Regions from separate parts of the Paenibacillus uliginis N3/975 genome, predicted to be linked through region 2. Evidence: riboswitches for the same ligand, from Rfam matches in the RefSeq annotation. Region 2 holds a riboswitch; the other holds the start of a gene.
The links. Region 2 has a riboswitch for glycine ahead of gcvT (glycine cleavage system aminomethyltransferase GcvT). Riboswitches for the same ligand answer to the same signal wherever they lie in the genome.
Positions count from the first base shown of each region.

Region 1: linked by a shared signal. The riboswitch ahead of B9N86_RS19135 (alanine/glycine:cation symporter family protein) and the one ahead of gcvT (glycine cleavage system aminomethyltransferase GcvT) in region 2 are both predicted to bind glycine.

Region 1 covers NZ_LT840184.1:4,025,624-4,033,438, forward strand. The annotation lists gene B9N86_RS19115 (HEAT repeat domain-containing protein) at 1-330, opposite strand, end outside; gene fosB (metallothiol transferase FosB) at 400-819, opposite strand; gene B9N86_RS30675 (hypothetical protein) at 865-999, opposite strand; gene B9N86_RS19125 (hypothetical protein) at 1,038-1,523, opposite strand; gene B9N86_RS19130 (hypothetical protein) at 1,691-2,077, opposite strand; gene B9N86_RS19135 (alanine/glycine:cation symporter family protein) at 2,542-3,885, opposite strand; glycine riboswitch at 4,037-4,136, opposite strand; gene B9N86_RS19140 (GNAT family N-acetyltransferase) at 4,332-4,871, opposite strand; gene B9N86_RS19145 (class I SAM-dependent methyltransferase) at 4,897-5,379, opposite strand; gene B9N86_RS30840 (hypothetical protein) at 5,424-5,585, opposite strand; gene B9N86_RS19150 (DMP19 family protein) at 5,676-6,146, opposite strand; gene csaA (chaperone CsaA) at 6,230-6,559, opposite strand; gene B9N86_RS19160 (histidine phosphatase family protein) at 6,858-7,139, opposite strand; gene B9N86_RS19165 (MFS transporter) at 7,307-7,815, opposite strand, start outside.
Region 2 covers NZ_LT840184.1:2,469,186-2,477,000, reverse strand. The annotation lists gene B9N86_RS11785 (cache domain-containing sensor histidine kinase) at 1-548, shown strand, start outside; gene B9N86_RS11780 (response regulator) at 545-2,059, shown strand; gene gcvH (glycine cleavage system protein GcvH) at 2,685-3,074, opposite strand; glycine riboswitch at 3,242-3,357, opposite strand; glycine riboswitch at 3,529-3,626, shown strand; glycine riboswitch at 3,630-3,741, shown strand; gene gcvT (glycine cleavage system aminomethyltransferase GcvT) at 3,844-4,950, shown strand; gene gcvPA (aminomethyl-transferring glycine dehydrogenase subunit GcvPA) at 4,950-6,299, shown strand; gene gcvPB (aminomethyl-transferring glycine dehydrogenase subunit GcvPB) at 6,296-7,753, shown strand.

The DNA.
Region 1 (7,815 bases), 1.6 Mb from region 2:
TTGTTCAATGGAACGAATAAATGAGCTTACACTTCTGAAGCTTGGTGAGATATCAGTTTCTTCATGGTCGATATAACAAATTTTGTATTTTAAAGGGCCTTGATAAAAGACTCCAACATAATTTGAGTTGTCATCAGTCCATAAAGGGATTATATTTTGATACACTTCAATATCAGATAAAAATTCAATAAGTTCTACGATCTCATCTGAATCCATTACTCTTAATGAAAACTCATTAGCGTTTTGTTTTTCTTTATGTAACTCCAAAATCTCTATGAAATCATTAGGTACTTCTATATTAAGTCTTGTAAATAGTTGTTTATAATACATTTATACCGACTCCTTTGAAGCATGATATTTATTTCTTGAGCTATGAATACTGAACCTACATTGCTTTGATCATTCATAAAACTCCATATGCTCTTTATCGGCCTTGTAATAATCTAACCGATCTTTTAGATGCCCTGTATGAAACTCAAACATATGACCATCAGGATCCAAGAAATAAATCGATTTTTTATCCTTTTCATCTCGATCTCTCCCTGGCAATATATCCACACGCAAATCTTTCAATCTATTTAATAATAGATCAAAGTCTTTCTCTTTAATCGTGAAGGCAATATGCGTATATGTCCTTTGATTCTGACTCCGGTCGATATCCTCTTGGTTTAGGGCAACCCATAAGCCATTTAAATCAAAATAAGCTAGCCTTCTTCCCTTTACTAATAGCTTTGCTTCAAACACATGGGTATAAAAATCAATGGACGTTTCTAAATCGGATACGGAAAAACATAAATGATTTATCGCTTTGATTTTCATAGTTTAGGTTTCTCCCATCTTTATTCACGCTCATATGATTCTTCTCTATAAGACTAAAGCCATATTAATCTGTCCATGCTCTTCTATTGTAATTATCATCGCATCATCTTCGCTAGCTTCATCATTTGAATGAAATTGCCATGCCCCATCATCTTCATCATGCGAAACGAAAAAGGCCAATCCTTCATTTTATATATGTATTCCCTTCGATTAATTTGTTATTTTGGAGGTTTTTGAGCTTGTCTGATCAGTTTTCCTCCATCAAAATGTCTACCATATTTTTTAATCGTTTCTTCGATTTCATGATCCATAGGAATCTGGTTTGAAATTTTCCAGGTTAAGAAATAGGCTTGCACCTTACCTCCATAAAAAACCCATGCAAAAAATTTGGTTGCAAATTTATGAGCTCCTTTGGTTCTAAAATTATTCATCGAGCTCCCATCTTTCCACACCGTAACAGTTTGACCAATTCCACTCTGAAGTTGTCCTGAGAGTTCGGCATATAATAATTTTTCATTCTTAGTTAGTTGTTTCTTAACAAATTCATTAACAATTCCATTTATGATAATTCTGAAAATATTGAATCTTTCTCCCCTTGTTACTGAAATAATCGCAGTCTCAGGCAAAAGTGTATCTCTATCGCCTAAAGTAAACTTAGCTCCGTACTTGTTGTTTGGATCTTGATGTTTTATCCATACCTTCATGGAAACACCTCCAAATTCTCTTTTTCAGTACTACAGCTAATATTTATGCGATATCCCACCTGATTAAGTCTGTCTGCGTATACAGTCAGCCGAAATATGCTGAGTCATGCATTGTCTCTCGCATATCAAGAAATAATTGCCTGCACTTCTATCTCTCCTTTAGACCCCTAATGATTTGTTTTTGGTGTAAGCCAAGCAATGTCATAGCCCATTTCGCTTAAAATTTCTAGTCCATTTTGAAATTCGATTATGTTTTCTCCGGTCCAACCATTTCTTAAGCCGTATAAGATGAACTTTTTAATCGTTTTTGGATGATGTAAATTAAAAGTTTCTACTTTATTTGTCTTTTTATTTTTCAAATCAACGCCTATCAATAGTGGGCTGCCAGTAATAGGATCATCCCATGTACAAAAAAGGAACGTTAATGTTAAATTTTTCTTATCTTTTAGAGAAACCTTTAATGTAATATGGCTTCTTTTTTCGTTATATTTTTGATTCAAAACATATACATATTCTTTTTCATCTATAATCATGTTTCTTGTCTTTTTCTTCATAACTAAACACCCTTATATTAATATCTACAGTCAATAAATGACTATTATTAAATCTGAAAATGATCTTGTATCCGTCATTCTCTGTATTGGCAAACTCCTCTTGGTGTGATTCTGAAGTATAATTTTTTGGTCAGTCAAACTAGTTGAGACTTTCATATAATTCTTCGTTCTATCGTATATCGCTCTCGTATTCATGACGACACACCACCTAAAAAAAGACGACCCGGCCTTAGATATCTCCTATCTTAGGTCAGGTCGCGTGTTGTCTGGATCATCTTCCTTGATTATACATCTGTAAAGCAAGGGGCGTAAGCCCAATAGCGGAAATGCAATATTTTGTTCACTCATCACATAAACAACTATACCGCTTTGAAAAATCCATCATGTCTCAGCAAACATTGTCTTATTGAGGTCCAAATGCCCTTCGCCCTTACTGTACTCTTATTATCTTTCAGAATCCCTTCTTATCTCTGTTTCATATGCCTTAGATAAAGACGCGTTTCAGTCACAACCACCCCAGACAAACCAAGCAGGGCAACTAGGTTCGGCAGTGCCATCAGTCCATTCACAATATCCGCGAGCAGCCAGATCGCTTGTAGCTTGATAAACGCGCCCACTCCGACCAGAACGATAAACACGATGCGGTAAGGCAGGATTGATTTAACGCCAAATAAGTATACGATGCAGCGTTCGCCGTAATAATTCCAGCCTAGAATCGTCGTAAACGCAAATAAAATGAGGCAAAACATAAGAATTAAGGAGCCAAACGGTAATGCCGCATCAAACGCCGCTTGTGTCATTTCCGCTCCTTCCGCAGCCCCATTCCAAGCGCCGGTTACAATCAGAGTCAATCCGGTCAGTGTGCATACAATAATCGTATCTATAAAAGTGCCCGTCATCGACACAAGTCCCTGCTCCGCAGGCCATTTCACCTTGGCCGCAGCGGCCGCAATCGGCGCACTGCCAAGACCGGATTCATTTGAAAATACACCTCTTGCGATGCCGTTGCGAATAGCCAGCATAACAGTAGCGCCGAGAAATCCGCCGCCTGCCGCGGTCGGATTGAACGCGCTCTGAAACACGAGCGACAGAGCGTATGGAAGCTTATCAGCGAAGGCAATAAGCACGATGCAGCTTGTTACCACATAGACAATGGCCATGATGGGCACAACTTTCGTGGTCACCCTTGTAATATTCTTGAGCCCTCCAAAGGTCACCAATGCAGTCAAAGCGGTCACTACAGCTGCAGTTGCAGCGACTGGAATACCCAAACTTGACTGCGTAGACGTTACAATGGCATTGACTTGCGGGAAGGTGCCAATCCCGAAAAATGCGACCAATACCCCACTCACAGCGAAAAACACAGCCAGCGGTTTATATCTTACACCCAAGCCTTGTTCAATATAATACATCGGCCCACCCGATACTTGCCCATTCTCGTCTATCTTCCGGTACTTTACGGCCAGCACACCTTCGGCGTATTTGGTTGCCATGCCAAAAAAAGCAGCCATCCACATCCAGAACAGCGCTCCCGGGCCGCCCATTTGAATAGCGGTCGCTACACCGACAATGTTCCCCGTTCCAATGGTGGCAGCCAGGGCGGTAGCAAGCGCGCCAAAGCTAGTTACGTCTCCTTGCCCTTCATTTTTTGCGGTGAATACGAGCTTGAGTGCCAGCGGCAGACGAAAAACTTGTAGCAAACCGAGGCGGAATGTGAAAAAAATCCCCGTCCCCACCAACAATACAAGAAGCGGCGGCCCCCATACAAAATGATCCACACTGTCTAACCATTGTTCTAACATGTACATTCCTCTTCCCCTCTTCAGCATCGATATCGATGTGTCTCACGACACGAAAAAAGAGTCAAATCGATAGATTTGACTCTGGGGACATTTTTGCAGAAAAGCAAATAAAACGATAGGTGATTATAATCACAAATTCGAATAATGATGCATAATATCTGCAATCCCTGTCCTTTTACCTGAGAGTTTTAACGTGTACTGACACGTCTTGCCCCTTCGGTGCCCCACATCAGCGGAGTCTCTCCAGAGTTCTGTCCGTCTACGGTCCTGCTTGCTTCAATCCTTTGAGAATGATGCAAACGCCTGAGAGTTTTGCCCCTTCGGCCAAGCCATCGCCTGTCTCCCGTAAACTTCATCCAGTTATGAAGTTGTTTATCTATTATAGAGAACCGTCTGCGATTCCGCAAGGATGTTCTCTATGGCAATACACCTTTATATTAATATCTACAAGTCTATAAATGACTATTATCAAATCTAAAAATGATCTTGTATCCGTCATTCTCTGTATTGGCAAACTCCTCTTGGTGTGATTCAGAAGTGTAATTTTGAATTGTTTTTCTCCAAAATGATTGAGCCCTCTTATTTGCTTCTGTCGGGTTTGTTTGCAGTTCCCAAGACCCTTTATGTTTATTAAACACTTGTACTGCTGCAGCTTCAGCTATACCTTTCCCACGGAATGGCCTCAACATAAAAAACTCATTCATGAAAAATTCACTGCCATGAGGCGTGTAAGGTGGAGTTGCTACAAACGCAAAGCCTGCCGGGATATCATCTACTCTAACTAAATACGGGAATAGTACAGATGGATTCTCCCACCAGACATCGAAAACTTTGTTTTGCTCATTCAACGTCAATATATCATCATCTTCATATACACCATATCTATTCGGTTTCCATTCCCATATTTCAGATAAATCATGTAAGTATAGCGGGTACAAGTTGTTTACAATAAATTTTGTAGATTGGTCAGTCAAACTAATTGAGATTTTCATATAATCCTCCCTGGTTGATCAACGTTCACACATGCTTCCACCATATTCCTGCACATTCAGGTACGGTTGACCACTGGTTTTCATCGATCTTTCTTGAAATATCTGAGCCAAAGAAAAACTCCATATTTTCTTTAGCTTCTGTCGTATTTGCAAACTGATAATCTGTCCTTATCCAGCGATGTGAAAAACCGTATTTACTCTCAAGAAGCGAATAATATTCTGTTAAAAACTTAGGTGGATTGGGGCTTTCAGTTCCAGTTCCCAAAGTCTCCAATATTATAATTGTCCCTGCAGGTTTCAAGACACGCATAAGTTCAGAAACGATTAACTCTAGGTTCTCTTTCCAATCAATATTGCCCGTGTTAGTTAAGTAACTAATGCTCCAACCAGATACAATTAAATCAATTGATGCATTGTCGATTGGAAGCTTTCGATGATCAGCTACAACGGTAGTCCAATTGCGAGACAAACTATTATTAATTAATTTTTTGTCTAAAAGCTCTAACATAGATTCAGATATATCTGTACAAACTAGTGAGTTAGCTTCCAGGGCTATAAAGCTTGAAAGCCTCCTGATCCAGCCCCTAGATCTAAAACATCCAGTCCTTTATATGACCTGATTTCTTTAATATACTCCGTTAAATCAGGTTGCCGACTAACCATATCCTCATATGAAAAAGATAGATCCTTATATATTTCATCATGACTTGGCACTAAGATCCCCTCCTAATTTCGTATTTTATTAACTTCACATGATTGAGCACTTGTATTCCGAGCTGTAATGTTCCCTCTTCATAAAAATCACTATTCAAAATCATTCCAATGGTTTCTTACAAATTCAATCAACAACTTGTATATTAAATTATAATCAATCCGATCGTACTTCTCGGTTAAATCTGACCAATATTTATATTTCGTTTCTTCATCCTCATTTGATAAATATGCCGTACTAGCTTGATCAAATATTTTTCTATGTTCATGTGCATTAAGAGATTGTAAACATTTAATTGTCTCTTCAATGTATACACCTTCACTATTTAAAAAATACTGTGACAATCCACCATTACCAATTTCTCCATCAAGCCTGCAAGCTAATGAGAGCGTCCTCTCGCTTTCATTCAGTGATTCAAAAGTTCGATTATTTCTGCTCATGGCAATCAACATCTCAGAAATCTTTTCTCTATCTGTATCATATCTTTGAAAGATATAGTCTTTTGAAAATATTATTTTAATCTCTCCTTTGTATCTTTTTGAATCACTCACTTGTTCTAACAAGTTTGCTTTCAACTCCTTTTTAATTATGTAATAAAGACCAAGTGTTACGAACACTTGGTCCAAACTAAATATTCACTAATGTCTTAGGCAATAGGTGTACCGTTTTTAACAGGTTCATCTGGTTTTAGGAGCACCACATCACCCTCTACAGGAACACCGCCGATGACCAACACCTCCGATTTAAAACCGGCGATACGTCTAACAGGAAAATTCATTACAGCGATTACTTGACGTCCAATAAGTTGTTCTGGTTCATATCTTTGTGTAATTTGAGCAGAAGAGTGTTTAATCCCCATCTCACCAAAATCGATTTCTAATTTTATTGCAGGTTTTCGAGCTTCTGGAAACGGCTCTGCTTTAATAACAGTACCGACACGAATATCTAATTTCATAAAATCCTCAATTGTCACCATGGTTGCTGCCTCCATTTTACAGTTATACTAATTTCACGATATCACAATTGATAGTTAATGGTAATCCTTTTCTCGAAGATCCTCAGGTAGATCAAGGAATTTCAGATCGCAGCGAAAAATCGTTGTTATATGATTAAGTGCTATCTTGAGATGCCTTCAACATGCTCTTAAACACCTCCGACTTAACAAATACCGCTTCATCAAAATGTCTCTGGCAAACCCAGAAGTGTTAGTATTGCAGCGCAAATACGATGTAAACAGGTAATGTCGTCTTCCTGCTCACTATCTGCCACTAAGTCTACATCCAAATTCGACCCACTTCATATTCCTGATTTTCTTTACTTATTAAATAAATATCAGGATTTGTTAATTTACGCCATTCTTCATATCCTATAGAATTATTAAAATACTTTAATATCAAAGACATTAATGCACCATGAGTTACTACCACTACATTTTGGTATGGTCCGTTGATAATTTCGTTAATTACTTCCATTCCTCTATTCATTGCTTCTCTGGATGATTCTCCTCCTTCATAAACTATTTCTAGGTTCTCATATGTTTCCTTTAAGAGTTCCATCCAGTTATCCAGATTCTTCGAACTTAAAACTCGTTCTCGTATTGAACTAAAACGCAGAAAAGAACCCATTTATTTAACAATGGGTTCTAACAAAAGTCTTCCAACAATTCGACTTCTTTCAGATCTTCTATGGCCTTCTTCCTATCAATAACGATTCTACAGACCCATTACGTCAATGGAAACGAAGACTGTTTAGCCTGCTTTTCTTTTTGTATGCGGAAGGAAATGACAAAACTTATGATGATAAAAAGCAGCTGAATCAACAACGCCAGCATAACCCCCGTAAAAATGCCCCACTTAAACGTTTCGCTAATCGCTATTAAAGCTCCGCCGATCCCGATGCTTAGTCCCGGACTAAATGCATCGATGAATTGAATAACGGCGGAAACTTCCCCTTCTTCGCCTGCCCGGGCATGCTGCAGTGCGATAGCGCCTGTCGTCGGATTGGCCAGGCCGATGCCGAATCCTGTGAATAGCTGCGATATCAATGCATATACGAGTCCGTCGTCTGGAAGCCTGATTGAAGCGATAACTAACGCGACTCCAACGATCATGATACCGATACCGATAATTACTCGTTTTCTTCTGCCGGTGCCGCCGTCTCTTTCATCAAACCGGGATTGCAGCCAAGCTGCGGTAGACCAGCTTAATGCACCAGCAGCAACAATCAACCCTG
Region 2 (7,815 bases):
ACGTGCTGTCCGGCTTTATCGGGTTGAACCGCATTGGAGACAAAAAGAAGCTGGAGAGCGCCATTATTTCGCTGAGCGGCATGCTTCGTTACATCCTGGAGGAGAATCAATGGACAACGGTCGAACAGGAATTCAATTTTTTAACAAAATATGCATTACTGCAGCAGCTTCGCTTCCAGGATAGGCTGACGATCCAGATTCATCATGACACGGAGACTGCCCAGTTCCGTATTCCGAAATTGCTTATTCAACCTCTATTGGAGAACGCGATTATCCATGGAGTTGAACCCGATGATCAAGAGCATGCCATTTATATATCCGCATTGATAGCAAGCGAGGACGGCAACGCGCAAATATGCATCGAAGTGCGTGACGACGGCGTCGGCTTCGATCCGAACGCGTCACATTCTCAATCGCATGTCGGCCTCGCCAACGTAAGGGCAAGATTGCAGCAAGTCTTCCCGAAAGCAACATTAACCGTGAACAGCGAGCTCGGAATCGGCACATGCATTGCAATCAAAATCCCTAAGGAGGAGAATGCATCATGAATATCTTAGTTGCAGACGATGAAAGCTTGATCAGAGCCAGCCTGAGAAGCATGCTGGACGAACTGGGCATGCCTGTCCACGTCATCGGGGAAGCCCGTAACGGTGAAGAAGCGATTCGTTTCGTAACCGAGCGGCAGCCCGATCTTGTATTCGTTGATATTCGAATGCCGAAGCTGAACGGCTTGGAAGTAATCGCTCATGGCAAAACAGTGTCCCCTCATACCAAATGGATTATTTTAAGCGGCTATTCGGAGTTCCAATATGCGCGAGAGGCGATACGCCTTGGGGCGTGCAACTATTTGCTAAAGCCGATCAGTCTGGAAGAAGTCCACGACAGCTTGACCCACGTACAAGAGCTGCATGATGCGCACATCATGGAACGTAGCCGTCAGATCGAACATGCGATTGTTTCGAGTATTCAGGGCAGAAGTGGGGTCAGCCAGGGCGATCATTTACTTGAAACGCTGCATTGCAAAGCAAGTGTGTTCTATTTCGATGATTTCCTATGCGATCATGAAGAACATGAACGACAACAACGATTCATCGAAACCTTGCGCAGCCTGATCCATAATCAATCTCTTACTAACAGTCTTTATTCCTTGGCAATGTCGCTTCCGGGCGGCCAACCCGCGATATTGTGGGCATGGCCGGCTTTGCACCATCATCAAGCGCTAGAGCTGCAGCAGAAGATGGAGAGAACCGTGAAGCATTTGCTTCAGGATCAGCTTGCCGCTTCCCGTGCAATTACGACGATACAATTAGAGGAGTGTTCGAATCTGCAAACGATGGTGGGGCAGATCGAAGAACTGCAGCGAGTCTCTTCCCTACGCGTGCTGTTCCCGATTGGAGGAGTCTATCCGCTAAGTGAGTTAAGCACAATAATTGAACGAGCCGAGTGTCTTCCTATAAGCACTCACGTAGATAATCTACGCCGATTATTCCGCCGGGAAGACTATCTTGGATACCTAAAAGCTGTCGATTGCATGGAGAAAGAATGGAACGGGGCACTCTCTGCGGATCAACACCTATGGCGCCGTATTCATGAATATATTTCACGTTCGCTCGGCATCACGTTAGAGCCGGGAACGTGCGTGGATCAGGCAAGCTGGTTTGCTCTTTTGAAAAATCATGGCGATCGCATGTTATCCCAGGCTTCGCGACACGACAATTCGTCCAAAGATATCGTGCAGCAAGTGATCGCTTATGTGGAGCAGCAGTATATGCATGACATCGGAATCAAGCAAATCGCGGATATGTTCCATGTGACGCCTAACTATTTAAGCTCTTTGTTCCATAAAAAGCACGGCAGTACCTTTCTAAAATACGTAACCGAAACGAGAATGCTGAAAGCGAAGGAGCTCCTGCTTAAGGAGCCCCATCTCAAAGTGCAGGAGGTTGCCGAAGCCGTTGGTTATTACAGCCCGCGCCATTTCACGAAGCTGTTCACAGAATATACCGGATGCTATCCGTCAGAGTTCCGTGAAAGGAATAAGGTGCACACGTTTTTGTAGAACCCGTTCATGATATTAAGCTCTCTCCAATGTTCCGGTATAGAAATACTAAACCCGAAGTCTTGGTGAGTATCAAGTAACAATTATGTGTTTTTATCATTCGTAAAACGACTTGTACCCAAACATAGTAAAACCTGATGTAGACATATGGAATAAAGCGGGGGTAATGAATATGGGATAACAGTGTTTCACTCGACATCTTTTGGCTTTCGGTAGAGGGCTTAAACGGATGACGCTTCCGTCTGGATTTGATGCAATCCTTGAAACAATCAGTAACCAGCTTACGCAGATACAAGACAACTTTAAAGATTCATGAGACAAAAGGATTATTTGTCATGCAATCTTATTGTTGCCTTCGTTGTTTTTGTTGTTCAGAAAGGAGGATTCGTATAGCTATCCGTTCTTCCATTACACCAAAATCACTGGTTCCTTATCTATAACCACTGATTTCGCGGCACCGTCAAATTGAGATATGTTTTAGACTAATCCACATAATTCCAACTCTTGAATTGTACTATTGTGCCCCCTTGACAATCCAGCAAATAAAAAAGTCCACGATCTAATCGTGGACAATACTCATTTAAGAGCGTTCTTCATCAAACATTCTTATCTAAATTTATTTAAATTAATCCACCTTAGCCCGATATGCTTCCGCAGTAAGCAGCTTGGCAAGTGCTTCCTCCAGATCGCCTTCAACTTCGATCTCAACAATCCAACCGCCTTCGTACGGTTCACTGTTCACCAGCTCCGGCTGCGACTCAAGATCTCCATTCAACTTGGTTATTTTACCGGATACCGGACAATAAAGCTCCGATACCGTCTTTACGGATTCAATTGATCCTATGCTATCCCCTGCAGCTACGTCTGATCCAACCTCCGGCAGCTCCACAAAAACAATATCGCCCAGTTGGCATTGTGCGTGATCGGTAATTCCAATACGTACGATGTTGCCTTCCACCTTCAACGCCCATTCATGATCTTCACTGTACACCAATTGCTCTCTGATTTCACTCATTTGAATTTCCTCTTTTCTTAATATGAAATGGATTCAAACAAAATAAAAAAAGGACAGGAAAAGACTCGCGCCTCTTCTCTGTCCTCGGTACCTGAGAGTTTATGAACGACCGTCTCTTTTACGGCCCTTCGTTTCCCCTTTGGCGGCTTTCGCTCTCTCCAGAGTTGCGTCAGACAGCGGTACTTTTACCTGAGAGATTACTCGTTAACCGGCAGGTGTAACGAATTGCTCCTTCGGTGCCGCCACCTTAATTGGCGTTGCGGTCTCTCCCGTCCATCGTCATCCACAATATGTAATTTGATTGATTTCTTCCACAGGATAAAGCACTTAGCAGATCATGTCAATATAGCTGACAAAAATAATATTTTTTGACGAACTAAAGGTTGACACGTTACAGAGACCGACGGTTATAATGATGTGAAGAACAAAAAGCATAATAGAGCTGAATAAGCGGATGAAGGTATTGGGAGAGATTACCGACTAACGGGTAACGCCGAAGGAGTAAACCGAAACAACGGTGAATCTCTCAGGCAAAAGGACTTTTACTGGACGCACCTCTGGAGAGAATCCTGATACATATAGGATCACCAAAGGGGAAACTCACACGCGCTTCATATCTTGCTTACATAATTTGTGTAGAGGTAACTCTCAGGTACAAAGGACAGAGCAGAAGGACAATGATACGGCAAAGCTTGCTTTGCGCGTATGTTATTCCTTTTGCCTGTCTTTTTTTGTGTAGTCCCAATTTCATGCTAAAGAGGTGCTCAAAATGAGTTCATTGCAACGAACGCCGCTTTACCCGCTTTACTCGGATTTCCCATCCGTCCGCTGCATCGATTTTGGAGGCTGGGAGCTGCCTGTACAGTTTCACGGAATTGTTCGAGAACACGAAGCTGTACGCCGACAAGCCGGTCTGTTCGACGTTTCCCATATGGGTGAATTTCTGGTAACCGGGCCAAACGCCGAGGTTTTTTTGCAGCAAATGGTTACTAATGATGTTTCGCGGTTGTCTGTCGGTCAGGCCCAATATGCTCCTATGTGCAATGATAACGGCGGCACCGTGGACGATCTGCTAGTCTACAAGCTCTCAGATAATCAATTTATGCTAGTTGTGAATGCATCTAACATCGACAAGGATTTACAGTGGTTAAAGGACCATCTCATCGATGGCGTTGACCTTCAAAACATCTCGATAGAAACCGCTCTCATTGCCCTGCAGGGTCCTGAAGCCGCGGCTATTTTATCTAAGGTGAGCGATGAACCTGTTCATACACTGTCATCTTTTCATTTTATTCAAAACGCGGATGTATGCGGTACCTCCGTTCTCCTCTCCCGTACCGGTTACACCGGCGAGGACGGCTTCGAAATATATTGCCCAGCTGAATCTGCTTCGGCCATATGGACAGGGCTGCTCGCTGCCGGCGAGCCGAACGGCCTGATTCCGGCAGGGCTTGGTGCGCGTGATACTCTTCGATTCGAAGCTAAGCTCGCGCTGTACGGCCAAGAACTGTCAGACACCATTTCTCCGCTTGAAGCAGGTCTTGGATACTTCGTAAAGCTGGACAAAGGCAACTTTATTGGACGAGATGCATTAGCTCTGCAAAAGAACGAAGGTGTATCCCGTAAGCTTGTTGGTGTTGAACTAATTGATCGCGGGATCCCCCGCTCTCATTACCTGGTGTATGTGGACGATTCTCTAATCGGTGAAATCACTAGCGGTACGCAGTCACCAACGTCGAAGCGAAATCTCGGCCTTGCACTGATCGACAGCAGATATGCTCCAGTAGGGACTGAGGTTTCGATTGAAATTCGCGGTAAGCGACTTAAAGCGATCGTAGTAAAGACACCATTTTATAAAAAAGGAGAAACCTTATGATGAAGCATCGTTATTTACCGATGACTGAGCAGGATCAATCTGAAATGCTTGCCGCTGTTGGCGCGGAATCCATTGAGGATCTATTTGCAGATATTCCTGCTGAGGTGCGTTACGACGGAGTTCTGCCCATGTCCGAAAAACTAAGTGAGCCTGAACTTCTAAAGTATATGAACGGACTTGCCGCTCGCAATGCTGATTTTGAACGTTACACCAGCTTTCTGGGTGCAGGGTTGTACGATCATCATATTCCTGTTGTACTTAATCATGTCATTTCACGATCCGAATTTTACACAGCGTATACGCCTTACCAGGCGGAGGTCAGTCAAGGTGAGCTGCAAGCGATCTTTGAATTTCAATCTTATATCTGTGAGCTGACCGGGATGAAGGTAGCCAATGCCAGTATGTATGACGGCTCCACTGCTCTTGCAGAAGCGGCGGCACTTGCGTCAGGCGCTACGAAGCGCAAGAAGATTGTCATTTCCCGTACCGTTCATCCGGAAGCTCGGGAAATAGTCCTTACTTCTGCTCACGGCCTTGGCCTTGAAGTTGTAGAGGTAGGCTTCAAAAACGGCGTTACCGACACCGATGCTTTGGCGTCTGCTATTACAGATGATACGGCTGCAGTCCTTATCCAATCTCCAAACTTCTTCGGATGCATTGAGGACGTAAAAGCCATCGAGCCGCTAGTTCATGCCCAAAAATCACTGCTCGTGCTTAGTGTGAACCCGCTTTCCCTTGGCCTGCTTGAATCACCTGGAGAACTAGGTGCTGACATCGTTGTCGGCGATGCCCAGCCCCTAGGTATACCAGCTTCGCTTGGCGGTCCGACCTGCGGTTTCTTCGCGGTATCCGAGCCGTTGATGCGCCGTATTCCAGGCCGGATTGTCGGCCAGACCGTCGATCGGGACGGCAAGCGCGGCTTCGTTCTTACGCTGCAAGCCCGTGAGCAGCATATCAGACGCGAAAAAGCGACATCGAACATTTGTTCCAACCAGGCATTATTGGCACTTTGCGCCTCTGTGTATATGTCTACCCTTGGAAAGATGGGTATGCAGGAGGTCGCATTGCTTAATGTCCGTAAATCGCATTACGCCTCCGAATGCATCACGAAAGGCTCCCTAGATATAGAATTCGCTTCGCCATTCTTTAATGAATTTGTCGTGAAATTGCCAGATGGGGTTGATTTAAAAGAAGTTAATGCTAAACTCCTCAAGGCTGGTTACATCGGCGGCTACGATCTTGGGCTAGCCTATCCGGAGCTGCAGGGTCGCATGCTCATCGCCGTTACGGAACGGCGAACTAAAGAAGAAATTGAGCGATTCATCGGAGAATTGGAGGCAATCGTATGAAACCGGAAAAAGCGCTGATCTTCGAACTAAGTAAACCGGGCCGAGTGGCCTATTCCTTACCTGATTGTGACGTACCGGAAACGGATGTATCAGAATGGATTCCAGAAAGCATGCTTCGTTCCAAACTGGCGGAACTGCCAGAGGTGTACGAAGTGGATGTCATTCGCCATTACACGGAGTTGTCACGTCGTAACTTCGGCATTGATAACGGCTTCTATCCCCTTGGTTCCTGCACGATGAAATACAACCCAAAAATCAACGAGGATGTGGCCCGTTTTCCGGGTTTTGCCAAGATTCATCCTTATCAACCCGAGGAAAGCATTCAGGGAGCTCTGGAAATGCTCTATACGCTTCAAGACGATCTCGCCGCTTTGACCGGGATGGATCAAGTGACATTGCAGCCAGCGGCTGGCGCTCACGGTGAATGGACTGGACTGATGCTGATTCGTGCATATCACGAGAGCCGTGGTGAGCAGCGGACCAAAGTGATCGTGCCGGACTCCTCACACGGAACGAACCCGGCCAGTGCTACAGTGGCAGGATATGATACGATTACAATTCAATCCAATGAGCGCGGTATGGTCGATCTTGATGCTCTCAGAGCTGTTGTTGGAAGCGACACAGCAGCATTGATGCTGACGAACCCGAGTACTCTTGGTCTGTTTGAAGAACAAATCGTGGAAATTGCTGAGATCGTACATGAAGCAGGCGGTCTTCTCTATTATGACGGAGCGAATTCCAATGCGATCATGGGAATTACACGCCCGGGAGACATGGGCTTTGACGTTGTCCACCTCAATCTGCACAAGACGATGAGCACGCCGCATGGCGGCGGTGGTCCAGGAGCTGGTCCCGTCGGGGTGAAAGATAAGTTGATCCCCTTCCTTCCCAAACCGATTGTTTCCAAACGTCAGGACGGAACATTTTACTGGGATTACGATCGTCCGCAGTCGATTGGCCGTGTGAAAGCTTTTTACGGTAACTTCGGTATTCTGGTACGTGCCTATACGTACATCCGTAGTTACGGGCCGGACGGTCTTCGCCGGGTTTCGGAACTTGCGGTCTTGAACGCCAACTATATGATGCATAGGCTGGCGCCTTATTACGAAGTCGCTTATCCCGGTCTATGCAAGCACGAATTCGTATTATCCGGCAAAAAGCTGAAGGAATACGGCGTACGAACCCTCGACATTGCGAAACGATTACTCGATTTTGGCTATCATCCGCCAACCATTTACTTCCCGCTGAATGTCGAGGAGTGTATCATGATCGAGCCAACTGAAACCGAAAGTAAAGAAACGCTAGACGGTTTTATTGATGTAATGATTCAAATCGCACAGGAAGCCGAAACGAATCCGGAGCTAGTCATCAATGCACCGTATACAACGGTCGTGAAGCGTCTTGACGAGACAACAGCTGCTCGCAAACCGGTCTTGAATTGTACTTGCGGTTAGTGGAATAAGAGGTAATTCGACCGACGTCATGCAATGCCGTACCGCACGCTGGATTTGAGCAT